DNA from 2 places in the Alteromonas infernus genome. Region 1 is predicted to be linked to the other one. Evidence: predicted binding sites of a transcription regulator. Region 1 holds the regulator's gene; the other holds the start of a gene.
The links. The regulator sigma-54, encoded in region 1, starts transcription at its own class of promoters, with help from an activator protein. The targets are predictions, from matches to a motif close to GTTGGCACGNNNNTNGNNT.
Positions count from the first base shown of each region.

Region 2: the regulator sigma-54 is predicted to act here: its motif matches at 2,566-2,584, upstream of ACX5J7_RS17475 (PEP-CTERM sorting domain-containing protein).

Region 1 is NZ_CACSIG010000017.1:227,421-235,494, forward strand. Features, by position in the region: gene rapZ (RNase adapter RapZ) at 1-833, opposite strand, end outside; gene ptsN (PTS IIA-like nitrogen regulatory protein PtsN) at 922-1,365, opposite strand; gene hpf (ribosome hibernation promoting factor) at 1,379-1,666, opposite strand; gene ACX5J7_RS04830 (RNA polymerase factor sigma-54) at 1,697-3,178, opposite strand; gene lptB (LPS export ABC transporter ATP-binding protein) at 3,252-3,977, opposite strand; gene lptA (lipopolysaccharide transport periplasmic protein LptA) at 3,980-4,534, opposite strand; gene lptC (LPS export ABC transporter periplasmic protein LptC) at 4,503-5,081, opposite strand; gene kdsC (3-deoxy-manno-octulosonate-8-phosphatase KdsC) at 5,078-5,626, opposite strand; gene ACX5J7_RS04855 (KpsF/GutQ family sugar-phosphate isomerase) at 5,627-6,607, opposite strand; gene ACX5J7_RS04860 (calcium/sodium antiporter) at 6,610-7,566, opposite strand.
Region 2 is NZ_CACSIG010000075.1:89,432-97,505, forward strand. Features, by position in the region: gene prsT (XrtA/PEP-CTERM system TPR-repeat protein PrsT) at 1-2,478, shown strand, start outside; gene ACX5J7_RS17475 (PEP-CTERM sorting domain-containing protein) at 2,676-3,539, shown strand; gene ACX5J7_RS17480 (ThiF family adenylyltransferase) at 3,663-4,532, opposite strand; gene ACX5J7_RS17485 (hypothetical protein) at 4,623-5,876, opposite strand; gene ACX5J7_RS17490 (GNAT family N-acetyltransferase) at 5,996-7,114, shown strand; gene ACX5J7_RS17495 (oligosaccharide flippase family protein) at 7,101-8,074, shown strand, end outside.

The DNA.
Region 1 (8,074 bases):
TCTCGATGGCGAATTTGTACATCTGGGTGTATTTCGCTGAAGGTTTTCGACAGAGTTTGGGCAATATACACAGAGCGGTGTTGCCCGCCTGTACAGCCAATAGCGACTGTTACGTAACTTCTGTTGTTGCGCTCTAGATGAGGTAGCCAGGTGGTAATTAAATTCTGAATTTGCCAAATGAACTTGGTAACAACGGGTTGAGAGCCTAAGAAAACCTCAACGGGTGCATCAAGCCCTGTTAGGTGCTTCAAGTCAGGCTCCCAGTGAGGATTAGGCAAAAAGCGCGCATCAAAAACATAATCGGCATCTTTCGGAATACCGTGTTTGAAGCCAAAAGATTCAAACACCAGCACTAAGCGGGAGCTTTTCTTACCCAGTATTCGCTCGCGTATCAACTCAGCAAGTTGGTGAATAGTCAGTTTGTCTGTATCTAAATATAAGTCTGCCCGTTCAGCGATAGGGGCTAGCAAGGCTGACTCTGCCCTTATGGCTTCAGATAGAGACTTATTGAGCTTCGCAAGGGGATGCAGACGTCGGGTTTCGCTGAAGCGTTTTACCAGCACATCATCGCTGGCATCGATATAGACAATGGTCATTGACCACGATGACGGAAGATAATCTAAAATTTCTACCAGATCATCAGGGTTTTTCGGCAAGTTACGCACATCAATGCTCACCGCCACTTGGTCGTATTCATCAACAACAGTGTGGGTTAGGGTAGGAAGTAGGTTTACAGGAATGTTGTCAACGCAGTAGTACCCTAAATCTTCCAATGCGCGAAGTGCGACAGACTTACCAGACCCCGAACGACCACTGATTATAATCAGCTTCACCTAACTTCTCCCAAATCTTCTGGTTTTATCGCATACGCTTTATTGTCTTAAGCGCCTTGGTCACGACCTCGCTAAGGCGCTTAAATCTTTAACTTAGTGCAGAAAGAATATCATCGCTTGTACTGGCACGACGTATCGCTTTAATCGTTTCTTTATCGCTTAGTTTACCGGCTACCGTGGCCAATGTTTGTAGATGGCCTTCGGTTTGCTCTTCAGGAACAAGTAACGCGAAAAATATATCTACCGGCTTTTCATCGAGCGCGTCAAAATTAATGGCTGGCGTACTGGTGACAACAATAGCTATCACCTTTTCTAAACCTGGCAAGCGCCCATGTGGTAACGCAATGCCATTGCCGATTCCTGTACTACCCATACGCTCTCGAGACATCAAACTATTAAGTACCGTTGCCTGATCGATGCTCTCGTTATTTTTGGCAGCGATATCTGCGATGATCTCAAGAATTCGCTTTTTACTATTACACTGAACCGCACACTCGGTGCGGTCCAGACTTACGATGGCTTGTATATCCATGCTTAATTAACTACTAATGTTTTTTCAGTTTTTCCTTATGCTTGATTACCTGCCGGTCGAGTTTATCAACCATGCTGTCAATCGCCGCATACATGTCGGTATTTTCTGAGGATGCGAATACTTCAGCGCCACTTAAATGAACGGTCGCTTCGGCTTTTTGATTTAATTTTTCAACGTTCAGGATGACATGCACATTAGAAATGTGATCAAAGTGACGTTCAAGTTTGCTGAACTTCGTATCGACATAATTACGCAAAGAGTCGGTGATTTCGACATGATGACCAGTAAGGTTGATTTGCATATTTCGTCTTCCTTATATTATTAAGCCCGTTTAAATGAGGCTTTTGCGTTGGTTCGACGGCGGGATCGACAACGATTCCCGGTACTTTGCTATTGTTCGCCGGGCAACTTTAATGCCTTGTTCGGCCAACAATGAAGCAATCTTGCTATCACTTAGCGGCTTGCTAGGCTTCTCAGCTGCCACTAATTTCTTGATCAATGCACGAATCGCGGTAGATGAACACTCACCACCAGACTCTGTTGCTACGTGGCTAGAGAAGAAGTATTTCAATTCAAATATACCACGTGGTGTATGCATATACTTTTGCGTTGTGACGCGTGAAATCGTTGATTCGTGCATATCTACCATTTCTGCTACATCGTTAAGCACCATAGGTTTCATCATTTCCGGGCCATGTTCAAAAAAGCCCATTTGCTGTTGCACAATACAGTTTGCCACCTTCATTAAGGTTTCGTTGCGAGATTCAAGGCTCTTAATGAACCACTTAGCCTCTTGCATGTGTGAGCGGATGAATTGTGAGTCGCTACTATTTTTGGCACGACGACTCATTGCAGCGTATTGTTGATTTACGCTCAACTTAGGCAGGCTGTCGGGGTTAAGCTCAACCACCCAACGGCCATTCTTTTTGGCGACCGAGACATCAGGAATAACGTACTCAGGCTCTTTAGTAACTAAAGCACTACCTGGGCGAGGATTCAAGGTTTGTAATAAACGCATTGCCTCGCGCAGCTGATCTTCCTTCAAGCGGCTCTTACGCATTAACGTGCGATAATCTTTACTGCTTAATAGGTCTGAATATTCTTCTATAAGCTGTTTGGCTTCGTTAAGCCATGGTGTGTCTTCTGAGAACTGGCGCAGTTGCACCATTAGACATTCCTGCGGCGAGCGGGAGCCCGAACCAATGGGGTCGAACATCTGAATACGCTTAAGTACGCATTCTATTTCGTCCATTTCTATAGGCTCTTCCATATCCTCAGAGTTTACCGCGTCAAGAATGTCTTCAAGGGTCACGGTTAAATAGCCAGACTCGTCAATAGAGTCGATAATTGCCGTAGCAATGGCGCGGTCAGTATCTGAGAAATGGGTCAATCGCATCTGCCACGACAAATGTTCCTGAATATCCTCGGTGGTTTCGCCTTGAAATATTTGTTCATCGTCATTTGAAGGACCTGGCGCTGGGGCCGATGACGCTGAATAGTATTCATCCCATGTGCTGTCGATAGGCAATTCATCGGGAAGGTCGTTTTTTTCTAACGCGTCACCCGCTTCCAATGTATCGCTAGACGCTGTCGCAGACGCTTCTGTCACGCTATCGTCGCTATCGATATTATTTTTTTCTACTTGCGGCTCGTCGTTACCTTCTTCAACTTCCAATAAAGGGTTTGAATCGAGGGCTTCTTGAATCTCCTGCTGAAGATCAAGCGTAGATAGCTGCAGCAGTTTTATCGCCTGCTGAAGCTGGGGTGTCATGGTAAGTTGTTGGCTAAATTTTAGCTGTAAAGATGGTTTCATCTACGTCTTATTTAAATGCTCTAAATTGAATACACCAGAGCGAAATTGAAAAATGACAATTCAGTTACACTAACTATAGCCTGAATTGTTCGCCTAGGTATACATCCCTTACTTTTTGATTACTTAAAACCTGTTCCGCTGTTCCTTGCGCGATAAGCTCGCCATGACTCACAATGTACGCTTTCTCACAAACATCCAATGTTTCTCGCACGTTATGGTCGGTGATAAGGATTCCAATACCCCTATCTCGAAGATGCTGTATTATCTTCTTTATATCATTAACTGATATTGGATCAACACCAGCAAACGGTTCGTCTAATAAAATAAATTGCGGATTAGCTGCTAGTGCGCGTGCTATTTCAACACGCCGTCGTTCACCACCGGACAAACTCATCCCTGTACTATTACGTATATGGTTAATATTAAATTCATCAAGTAGCGCGTCAGCTTCTTCTTCCTGCTGCTGTGAATTTAAATCTTTACGGGTTTGCAAAATGGCCATGATATTTTCATGTACCGTAAGCTTTCTGAAAATTGATGCCTCTTGCGGAAGGTAGCCAATTCCGCGGCGTGCACGCTCGTGCATGGGCTGATGAGTAAGCTCATTATCATCAATTTCAATCTTGCCTTTATCCAGGTTAACCAACCCCACAATCATATAAAATGTAGTGGTCTTACCAGCGCCGTTAGGCCCAAGTAAGCCAACAATTTGACCCGTCGAGACAGAAAGGCTGACGTCGCGTACTACCTGACGCGATTTATATGCCTTAGCAAGGTTGGTTGCGCTCAAAGTTGCCATTGCTATTGATTGTCCCCACTGTCTTTATCTTCTTTCTTCGATGATGCCTTGCGAATGGATTCAGGAGTAAATACCGTAGTCACTCGACCTTCTCCATTTTCGCCCGCACCACCAGTAGCAAGTAACTGCTCAGTAATCATGTCGAAAGTAATGTTGTCACCTTGCACTTTACTGGTGTCTTGTTGAAGTTCCGCGTTTCCTGAAAGAGAAATCGTGCGATTGATCACCTCATAACGAATTTCGTTTGCCTTAGCAGACACCGGAGTACCGTCTTCTAGTGTTTGAGAATAACTGGCTGGCTTTCCTCTGGCGATAAAAATTTCGCGGCCACTACCTTCACTCGCGATAACTTCCACTTCGTCGGCTTCAATTACCAGCGAACCCTGGGTAATCAGTACATCTTCTTTATACAACGCCGTTTTATTTTTACCGTCGATAAATTGAGTATTTGAGCCTATTTTAATGGGCTGCGAAAAATCATCTTCGCTTGCGTTTACCGCACCGCTAGCGATGACAAGTAAAAGGCTAGTTGCTAGGGGAATAAGTGGTTTGTACATGATCTAAAAGCTCGTATTCTTGTGTGCGTAAATTCGCGTTAAACCCATTGCTCAAAATGACATATTGGGTACCCTGTATTTCAACGACTTGATCAGATGTCATTTGTTTGGTGTCTAAATTAATCTGAATGTATTCGGTTGAGAGGCTTTTGACAAAGTCATCGCTGGTTTGGTTCTCGATAACAACCTGGTTTTCTAATTGAATCAGATCGTTGTTGTAGAGCGTTCCTTCTTGCGCCGTCACCACCCAAGGAGACGTAGCGTTCTCAGTATACAGTGTATACTTGGGCTGTTGGAACAATACAAAACCTAGCTGGTCGTAGTGCTCCATTGATTCGGCAAATACCTTGTGGTTTAACTCGCCTTCTTGGTTGTAAAGGGTAGTGGTCAAGTTCTTCGCTTTATAGGCAGGTTTTAAGGCGCCATTCTCGCTGCTGCCTTGTGATTCTGGCTGCTCTTCCATCCACGTAGGTACATACATCAGCAACGCCAAGATAAACAGCGCCGATATACTTAAGCCTAAGCGATTAAAGCCAAATTGGCTCATACACTTGCTCCAAAAATCTCATTCGCTACGCCTTTGGCGTGTAAAATAGTATCTGATATCTCGCGCACCGCGCCAAATCCGCCTGGCAAGGTGGTTATCCAGTTCGCTTGTTTTGCCACGAAAGGGTGTGCGTCGGCAACCGCTATTTTAATCGCCACATGCTTATACATGCCGGTATCAGGCATGTCGTCGCCCACCGCGGCAACCTCGTCAGCGCTTAAACCAAGATTTTCTATCAATGTGCTCAATGCGTCAGCTTTGTTTTCTTCACCTTGAATAATGTGGGCTACGTTGAGCGCACTCATTCTGTTTTCTACAATTGCGGAACGACGCCCGGTAATAACCGCTACGTTAACACCGTTACTGACTAGGGCTTTCACCCCATAACCATCACGAGTATGGAAAGCTTTCAGTTCTTCACCGTCGTTGCCTAAATAAATTCGACCGTCTGAAAACACGCCGTCCACATCACATACCAATAACTTAACGTTAGCCAGCGCATCGAAAAGCCCGTCATCCATTTCTGTGTACAAGGTTGTTGTCATTTATAGCACTCCAGCTTTAAGTAGCATATGCATGTTAAACGCGCCCACTGGTTTGTGCTCGTTATCCGTGACCATTAATGCACTAATCTTATGAGTTTCCATTAAGTTTAATGCTTCGACAGCAAGTTGTTCGGCTGTGGTTGTTTTACCGCCTTTGGTCATAACACTTTCGACGGTTGCGCTATGTACGTCAATGCGAGCATCTAAAATGCGCCGTAGATCACCGTCAGTAAATACGCCTGTTAGGGTACCATCAGTGTCAAGCACCCCAGTCATTCCTAGCCCTTTTTTAGAAATTTCGAGCAAAGCATCAGCCACCGATGCGTTTAACTCGATAAGCGGAATATCACTGCCAGTTAGCATGATGTCTCGCACCTTAAGCAACAGTTTACGCCCTAAGCTTCCCCCAGGGTGTGATAACGCAAAATCATCAGACGTGAACCCTTTCTGGTCAAGTAACGCAACGGCAAGCGCATCCCCCATTACTAATGTAGCCGTGGTGCTAGTAGTTGGAGCTAGACCAAGTGAACAGGCTTCTTTCTCAACGCTAATATCAAGGATGACATCAGCATGCTGCCCTAGCGAGCTTGAAGCACTGTTGGTCATGGCTACCACTGGAATACCTAAGCGTTTGACTACAGGCAATAAGTTTACAAGCTCATTGGTTTCACCAGAGTTGGATATGGCTAATAAAACATCGCCTTTGCCCAACATTCCTAGGTCGCCGTGATTGGCTTCACCAGGGTGCATAAAAAAAGCAGGTGTACCTGTGCTAGCCAGCGTGGCGGCAATTTTATTACCTATATGCCCAGATTTCCCCATACCGCAAACCACAACCTTTCCCTGACAGGCAAAAAGAATATCGCAGGCTGTAATAAAGTCGTCGTTTAAGCGCTCACTTAAATTGGCAATGGCCTGCGTTTCAATTTCAATAACGCGCTTCGCCGAGTCGATATAGTTCATCTGAGTTTGTGTATTCATGGTTATCCGAACAGCCAAAATTGGTAGCCGATAAAGCAGGCCAGAAATAAGCATCCGTTTGTTCTTGATATTGTACGCTTTCCTATTAAATCGAAACTGAACAGGAACAGTAATAGCGTTAAACCTAACATAACGTACATATCGCGATTATAAACGTCGGGGTCTAATAAACCGGGAGCAATGAGGCCAGGCATACCTAGCACAGCCAGCAAGTTGAAAATATTAGAGCCTATTATGTTGCCCAGCGCTAGGTCGTCTTCACCCTTTAATACGCCGGCAATACTCGCAGCAAGTTCAGGAAGACTTGTGCCCAATGCGATTATTGTTAAGCCTATGACTAGGTCTGATATTCCCATATATCGCGCAATTTCTACCGCAGAGTTCACTAAAAAGTGTGCACTTAAAGGTAATATAACAAGACCAACGCCTATCCAAATCAGCGCAGAGGTATTAGATACGCCTTTTGGAATCTCATCAGCGGTCTCTGCAACAAGGGGGTCTTCTTTATCAACCTGTAGTGACAACCATGCCATCATTGCCAGCACGAAAATGAATAGACCCAGCAAGATAATTCCTTCGTAAGACTTGAGTTCGCCGTCGAACATAAAGCCAATAGCAATTAATGAGATGATAAGAAGAGCAGGGAGTTCACGCTTTAACGTTGTAGATGACACTAGTAGCGGTTTAACTAGCGCGGTAATGCCTAGCACCAGAGCGATATTCGTTATATTGGAGCCTAATGCATTACCTACGGCGGTATTCATATTGCCATTCGCAGAGGCAATGGCAGAAACCACAATTTCAGGTGCCGAAGATCCCATAGCGACAATCGTTAACCCAATCATCATTGGAGATATGCCAATGTTTTTTGCTAATGCCGAAGCACCGTATACAAAACGGTCAGCGCTCCAACTCAGTATAACCAGCCCTACAATAAAAATGACGATGTTTAAAAGCACAACAACCTGTAATAAAAAGTATTTCGCTTGATTGTCGCAAAAAGAGTGCCATTTGCCTATGCTCGCAATGCTTTATTTTTAGCAAATAGGGTTAAATGCCGTAAATTCCCGCTGAAGAGGACATTAGACGCGGGGGCAGGCAGTAGAAATACCACATTCAGTTTCAGTTAATAAACAGGGAAATAGGATAGGAGTTGCGTGTGGGGATTTGCTTCGCTTGTTTCGCAGGGCTTAGGCAGGCCGCACTTAAACCCGAAAGACCTTACATTCGTCTTAATCGAACATAACTTGTAACTTTTTGACTTTGGCGAGGGTCTTGAAAACGCGTACAATGCCACAAAATTACACCGCCTAGTAAATAGAATTAGCCGGTTGGGTTAATAAACTACACTGCAGAGTAAACTTTCTCGGTATTTTGTGTTCTTAAAGTACACTATTGAGTATACTTTAAGGGCAATAGGTGCCGCAGGCATAGAAATTGAATACTCAGGTTGCTTGTATTCACTTA
Region 2 (8,074 bases), on a different contig from region 1:
ATACTTGCAAATGTCTATCTGCAAAGTGGCCAGTACGCTAATGCAAGAAAAGAGTTAGAGTTTATCCTTTCAAATAAAGAAAACAACGATAAGGTATTAGAGTCCTTCTATCGCGTCCTGTATTTTCAGGAAGATTACGAAGGCATAATAGAAAAGTCAGAAACCCTACCAGATACTTCAAACGCGTTAACTACGCAGATTTATGTATATCGCTCTATCGCATTCGCTGCGCTAGATGAACATATCAAAGCTAAACGAGCTTTAGAACAAGCCGAGATTGTTTCCGGTGAAGCAGACTACACTTCCTTCGGAAAAGCTTTTCTTTTAAGTCAGCAGGGTTCCTACACTAATGCTCAGATATTGCTTGAGGAATTACTTAGCACTAATGAATCGTTTTATGAGGCACGGCTTCTTTTAGGGCAACTGTACGCTAAAGATGGTGATTTCGAAAGTGCAGTAAAAAACTTTGAACAGTTTAATGAAGACCAACCATCAAACGAAAAAGGGAAGCTTCTATTAGCTGACAGCTATACAAAAACAGCCCAATTTGAGAAAGCAACCCCTCTCATTGATCAAATTCTATCGTCGTTTCCCAATCATCACTATACAAACATATTGAAAGGTATCGTATTGTTCAATAAGGAAAATTTCGAATCGACGATTAGACATATGGATACAGCGCTTTTAAGTGAGCCCGATGATGCTATTGCGAAACTATATGCTGGAGTGGCAGCTTATAACTTAGGGAAAAACGAACAAGCATTTGAGTACTTACTTCCAGTCAGCAAGAACGTAGTTGCCACTCACCCAGTTAACAAAATTTTATCTGATATTAAGATAAACTTAGGTTACACCTCAGATGCTCTGAAAGATATGGGTAACTATTCCTTCATCGACGATAATGACAAGCAACTTTTATTCAAATTGAGCGCTGAACTTGTTAATAAAGGAATGACTGACGAAGCAAAAGGCCTGATAAAGAAAATAAAAACCAATGACTTAAATGATGCTAAGTCTTTAGCGAAAGTTGGTATTCTCAAATTGAGTTTAAACGACGCAAGTGGTATTTCTGATTTAGAAAAGTCATTACTGATAGATGATGAAACTATCACGAGGTTCGCATTAATTGAAGGTTACATTAATACAGACCAACTAACATTAGCAAAAGAACAAGTCGATGATTGGCTACTTAAATCCCCCGACAATGTACAAGCGCTTAATACTGCCGCAACAGTTTATGCAAAACTAGGTGACCTCAAAAAAGTAGAAGAAATACATGCCAAAGCTCTTTCACTCGATAGCTTGAATTTATATTCGATCAATTTTTATACGAAGAAGGCAATTGAAAAGAAAAACTTCGATAAGGCTATCGAACTACAAAAAATGTTAGCCAAATCTAAAAAAGCAACAGGCACTACTTTGTTTAATTATTTTTTGTTAGAGAAAGAATATGGAGAAATAGAATCGGCGCTTTCCATCTATCGAAAAAAAATTGAGGAGTCGCCAGAAAATTTTCAATATATTACGAGTTATGCGCAAGCATTACTATCTGACGGTAAGTCACAACAGCTTATAGATGCCTTCGAACTAGTAAAATCGAGGAGAAACGCTCCTGACCAGTTCTGGCAATTATGGGCCGAAGCTTTTTTAATCAACGGGGATGAGTTACAAGCACTAGGTGTTTATCAGGATTGGAGGAGCACATCCCCATCAAACATTAAGCCATGGCTGTTCCCTGTCATGTTATTTGACAAAACTGGTAAGTTTGATAAAGCGCTTCGCGAGACTGAAAAAGCGCTGGTAAGATTTCCTAGATCTACACAATTTCAACTATTGCGAGCGCACTATCTAATCTTAAATAAGCAAATTAAAGAAGCGAAAAGAGCTGTCGATCTGCTTAGCGAAGAATCGAAAAATACTCCTGAGTATAAAAGTATTCTGGGGCATATAGCTTATGCAAACGGAAACTTCCCTTCGGCAATTAAGGCTCTGACTGAATATTATAACTATTCTAACTCCTCAAGAACGGCTTCGATTATATATAGCGCAAACGTCAACAATAACACCCCAGAACAGGGGGTTAAATTTCTAGAAAAACACCTTGAAATACGGCCTGATGACGCAACTATAAGACTAACCTTGGCAAGTATTTTTTCAAAATTCGATGTGACAAAATCCATCAAGCATTATCGAGTACTAGCGAATTCAGAACCTAACAATTTCATTATTCTGAATAACTTATCTTGGCAATTGATTAAACACGAGAATTTTGAGGAAGCACTGAAGTTTGCTGAGAGGGCTTTCGCGATAGCACCGGAAAGTGCGACTGTTTTAGACACCTATGGTTACGCACTTTTAAAAAACGACGACATTGAACAAGCAATTCTTATTTTAAAAGAGGCTTTAGGAATTGACCCGGACAATGAACAAATTATAAATCATTTAAATGAAGCTAGCTCTGCAAAAAACGCGAGCTAATTCGTTTTCAAGGTATTCGCTTTGTCAGAAAGTTTTACAACCATCAATCACCTTTCTTGTAGAGTCATGATTTATATAGATTAATTACTTGGCGCGCTTTTAGCATAGTATGTTACTGAACGGCTGCATAAAGGATTTGAAGTATTTTGATGTAGCAGCCTTACTAAAATTTTTAGTTTTGTTACAAGGATTCACAAATGAAATTAAAACACATTGCAATAGGCGCAGCACTAACGCTCGCGACTTCAGCAGTATCTGCTGAAGAGTTTTATATAGATGTAGGTGTAGACTTCGATGGCGGCCTAAACCCAAACACAGCTGCTGGGTCAACTACAACTGGCTGGTTAAGCGAATTACTATATAACTATCAATCAACCACTGTGGCAGACTGTGGTGCACTGTCACTTTCCACAGGGTGCAACATTAACACGTTCGGTGGCGTAAATTTTTCTGGCTCGGTGAATGATGCAATAGCTTCGTTAGGCCTGAACGGAATCAGTGACTTATCGCCTCAGGACACCCTCAATCAGGCTGGTCCTAGTGATAACAACTATTCACAAGATTGGGGTCTTACTTTTCAATTCGATTTAAGTGGCACAATTTCTGGCAGTGAGTTAATAACAGACTACGATAGTGGAGCTATAACGTTTTACTACTATGATTCGTTTGAAGCAACAATAGCTGACACATTTACTGAGCTATTTACAATAGATGTGTATGATACTATTAATACACCAGCTGGCGGTCAAAACCTAGCTGGCGTTTTGAGCTCGGTAGGAACAGGGACAGTAAACGGCGTTATGGTCGGTGATATGTTCAATTTTGCCACAGGCTCGTTTAATGACTTGATTACATCTTTTGTTAACGTAGTTGCAAGTGTTGACTACAACACTGATGCATCGCAGGTTCAGATCGATGATAACGGTGATGGCACATCAACGTTAAGAGGACTTCACGACGGTTCTATATCTTTTGCTGCGGTTCCAGAACCTTCAACGATAGCAATTATGAGCTTAGGTCTGCTTGGTTTAGTAAGTACTAGCCGCCGTCGTCGCAAGTAATTAAGTCAACGATATAGCTGTTTTTTAAATTGAAAAAAAAGCCCCAACGTATAACCATTGGGGCTTTTTATTTTACCTTTCTCTAAAATTCAAGCTTTGCTAGGTGGGGGTACTCAAAACGTACTAATCATCACCTTTTGCAAGAAGCCTTCTTAAATACCAACACATAAAGCGCTGTTTCCAGTGCTTGTTCCCACCTGGCCGATTGGTTTTGACAAGCTTATTTAAGTAAGCATCAAAATGAAGCCCTTGCGGTGCATGGATTACCTCCCCCCTTCCAAGTAAGATTTTTAACGCGTTAGTACATAGCACTCCTGCGGCAAGAGATATTCCCATACAAGTAGAGGGTACTTTAGACTCTTTCTCGGTGAAATTAACACTCGCTTTTTTTACAAGGTAATGCCTCTGCAACATACTCGGTGACATACCTACCACAAATCTAAGTATTTGCTCTTCGAAATCGACACCCTCTAAACAAAAATACTCTTCGAAGCTCATTTTGTTTGGTAAAAAACACATCAAGGCTGTGCCCATACCCATTGGCGCTGCGGAAATAGCAGGAATACCTTTGTCGTAACATGCTTGAAAAACTTTGCGACGTATATCAACTTTGAAAATATCTAAGCTATCTACATATAAATCAACGCCATCTAGAAATTCATCTAAATTATCTTCAGAGATCCCGCTAGGAAAGTTCTTTAAACTTCCTGATGGGTTTATAGAAGTCAGCGTCTCTTCCATAACTAACGATTTGTCTTTACCAACCGTATTTACATTTGCGCCAGCTTGTCGATTGAAGTTAACATAATCGTAGGCGTCCATATCAGAGATATGAAAATGACCGATTCCTAAACGCGCTAGGACAATCGCATGATCACCACCAACACCACCTAACCCGCCAATTGCTACCTTGGCATTTTTCAGCTTTGTTTGCTCTTCTTCGGTTACCCATCCGATATTTCTAGAAAAGGCTTCATTGTAGTCAAACCCCACTTCATACTCCCTCATTAAAGATAAATAGCGTGTTATTTAGTTATAGCACTCTTTAGCTAATAATCGTACTGGTTAAAATTACTACCTAACCTAAAGCTTATATGTTTCTAAATTATCAATGGCAGCTTCAATTTGTTCTATTATTGTGTCAAGTTCGCTATTCTTAGCCCCTCCGAAATATTTCTTAAAATTGTTTCTTTGTAATTGGTTATTAGGGAAGTCTAATTTAGGCAGAAGAATTATTTCATTAGAAGCAAACCATGCCTGTATATGAACTGCATGCTTATTGTCCAATGTAGCAACGTGAGCTAACTTTGTTCCTGCTCTATCGGCAACCAAGTCATCAAAACTAAAACCACTTCCACCTTCACTGTCTAGCAGCTCTTTGTACAAACCTACTTTATTGCTCAACGAAACATTTGTGGTAAGTTCGATAATCATGGAATAAACATAATGTAGGCTATGGTCGAAACGGCCATTTATTTGAGTGCTTCTTAAGTTAAGGGGCAAATTATCTAGTCCAATCATATCGGCAAACTGGTTTGACCCAACTAAGATCGCAACTGCCCACAGGGCAGCTTCATTTTCTTTTTTCGGTGGCAAAGCATTTGGCGAAGCTTTAGCAGTTTTAAAAGCTTGAGCTATATAGACGCTTAAACGGGTTTCAGAATGTGGAATAGAATTTAATGCATCAATATAAACTGCTACAGCGTCTTTGTGTATAGTAGCATTTTGAAATAACCTTTTAGATACGTTAACGAATTGTCTCTTTCGTTGGCGAATGTTCTCTCCTAGTAATTGAGACTTTCTCATTTTCCCAATCAGATAACCTTGATCTACTTGCACCGAACTGAATGAATCTTTAACTAACTCCGCCAATTCTCTCCCTCCTAGAAGTTGAGCGCTTTTAGCAATAGAAAACTCCATCACTTTTCCACTAATCGGAATTAACCCTATTTTGCACTCATCTATTAATCTCTCTGCGGCCCCACCTAATATACAAAACCCATTTATGTAAAAAGGCTGGCTGAGTATTCTAGTACCCAATTGAAAAACAAAAATCCCATTATTTACACCAAGATTTATCCTCATATTGACACTCGCTAGGTCATTGGCTAATAAAAGCATGCTATTAAGCTCTTCTTCAGACAGACTGACTGCAAAATCTTGGTCGTCATTTAGCAACTGTTCTCTTAGTTCTGTAAGAGAGCTATACGCTTTTTTAACAACACTGCCAGAGACTTTTTCACTATTGATCAAGATAGGCTTTGTGGAAATTGTCAACACAATAAACACTGTTGACACAGTCAAGAAAACTACAAGCAGCTGAAATAAAAATTTCATCGAAGCTCCAAAGTATGGTGAATGCTAAACTGAGCGAGACCGCGATTGCTTAAAATCTCTAATGGCTCTATTCTAGAAACCTAAAAAATGGATTGGATAAGCAAAAGACTGCACTTCTTATGAACTCTCTAGCCGTAACAACTAAAAAATTAGAAAAAGAGCAGTTAACCTATATTGCAGATGAATGGCTCAAATTGGAAAAACTTTCGAGTAAAAGCTTTTTTACTAGCTGGAAGTGGATCGGTTGTTGGCTAAAAATGGTCAACTACGATACTAATTTGATTACTGTTTATGAGCACAACCAGGTTGTTGGTATGGCATTTTTTTCTATCCATAAAGAAAACAGAACCTTTTACTCTACGAACCAACTTTGGATAAACAGAACTGGGAAACAAAATTTTGACCAAATATGGAGTGAATACAATGACATACTATGCCCAAGAGGAAGAGAATGGTCTATCCGGACCGTTGTATTAGACTATCTGACCGCAGAATATCCATTTGTAGATGAATTCGTTTTGGGGGTTAGCCGACAAGAAATTTCTGAAACACCCTGCTCTACAAACCTCTTTCCAAGAACAATCTGGGAAACCAAGAGTTATTCAACTACACTCAAACCTGAATTTGGGTATTTAGATAACTACCTTACTACATTATCAAAGAACACAAGGCATCAGATCAGACGTTCAATAAAACTTCTAAATAAAAAAGGTGACGTAAAATTAAAACGTGCAGATTCTCTGGAAGAAGCCTTAAGAATGCTTTCGGACGCGGGACAACTTCATCGCTTGAGATGGAAAGGAAGTAAAAGTGGGTTCAATAACCCTCTATTTAGAGATTTTCACTACGAGCTGATAAAACGTAACTTTAGTAGCGGATGCATTGATATATTATCTTTAAATGTTAACGGTGTACCTGCTTGCTTTCTCTATAATTTTATACACCATGGTTATGTATATTTCTACTTATCAGGCATAAAATATGAAGATGACAACAAGCTAAAACCAGGTTTGGTAGCCCATGCTCTTGCGATATCTCTTTATGCCGGAGAAGGCAAAACTACATATGATTTTATGGGTGGAAGAGGTCAGTACAAAGCTTCATTGTGTAGTAATGAAGAGACTTTGTTAATCACTAGCTTCCAAAGAAAACGCCCCCTGCTACTTTTAAAACGCTGGATTGACGAATCTAGATCCCGTTTTAGGCTTTCGGACAGTCTTTTAAATGAGCGAGGGTAATTTACTATTACAGAGTTCCACTTGGGTGTTAGGTGCAGCTTGGTTTAACCGAATTTTAGGCTTTCTTTCCGTTTTCCTTTTGGCTAGGCTACTTACCCCAGAAGACTTTGGTGCCTTCGCTGTATTACTACTAGTTATTCAGGCTACGAGCGTTTTCACTGATATCGGCGTTGACCAGTATTACATTCAAAAATTAAAGGTATCAAAAGAAGAGCTGTGTGCTTGCTGGACTTTAAATTTTGGAATTAAAACAAGTCTTACTACTTTGCTTATATGTCTCTCGCCTTTTGTTGTAACACTGCTAAAAAGGGAAGATTTATTGTTCCCTCTTATTACTCTAAGTTTTTTACCGCTAGTCAATGCTGCTAACAATGGTTTTATTATTCATTTGAAACGCGAGTTGTCGTTTCACTACTTTGCAAAGTTTGCAGTATTCGGACAAATTGCAGGTAGCGTTATATCGATTACCATTGCTTACTTTTATACGAATCACTGGGCACTCGTGACAGGAATGTTAACCAACGCTATAGCTCAGTGTTGTGTGAGTTATGTATTTTTAAAAGAGCGTACGACTTTCACTTTCAAATATTTCAGAAAACCTCTACATTTTGGAAAATGGTTACTGTTGAGAAATGGTGTTGCTCATGTCCGCGCGAAATTCGACGTATGGTTAGCTGCTTCGTTTTTCAGTCTATCTAATGTCGGCGGTTACAACACTTTAAAAGATATTGCTATGCTACCGTCGAGAGAACTTGTAGGCCCTTTGTTCCAAGTATTTTTTTCATTTATGTCCATGGGCAACAGGCAAGAAAAAGGTTTTGATCGCATTTATGCAACATGCTTCATTATGCTACTTCTTTGTACTCCTATGTCGATAGGCATTTTTCTACTCTCAAAAGACATAACGTTATTGCTACTTGGTGAACAATGGGTAGCGTATGCGCCTATCTTAGCTACACT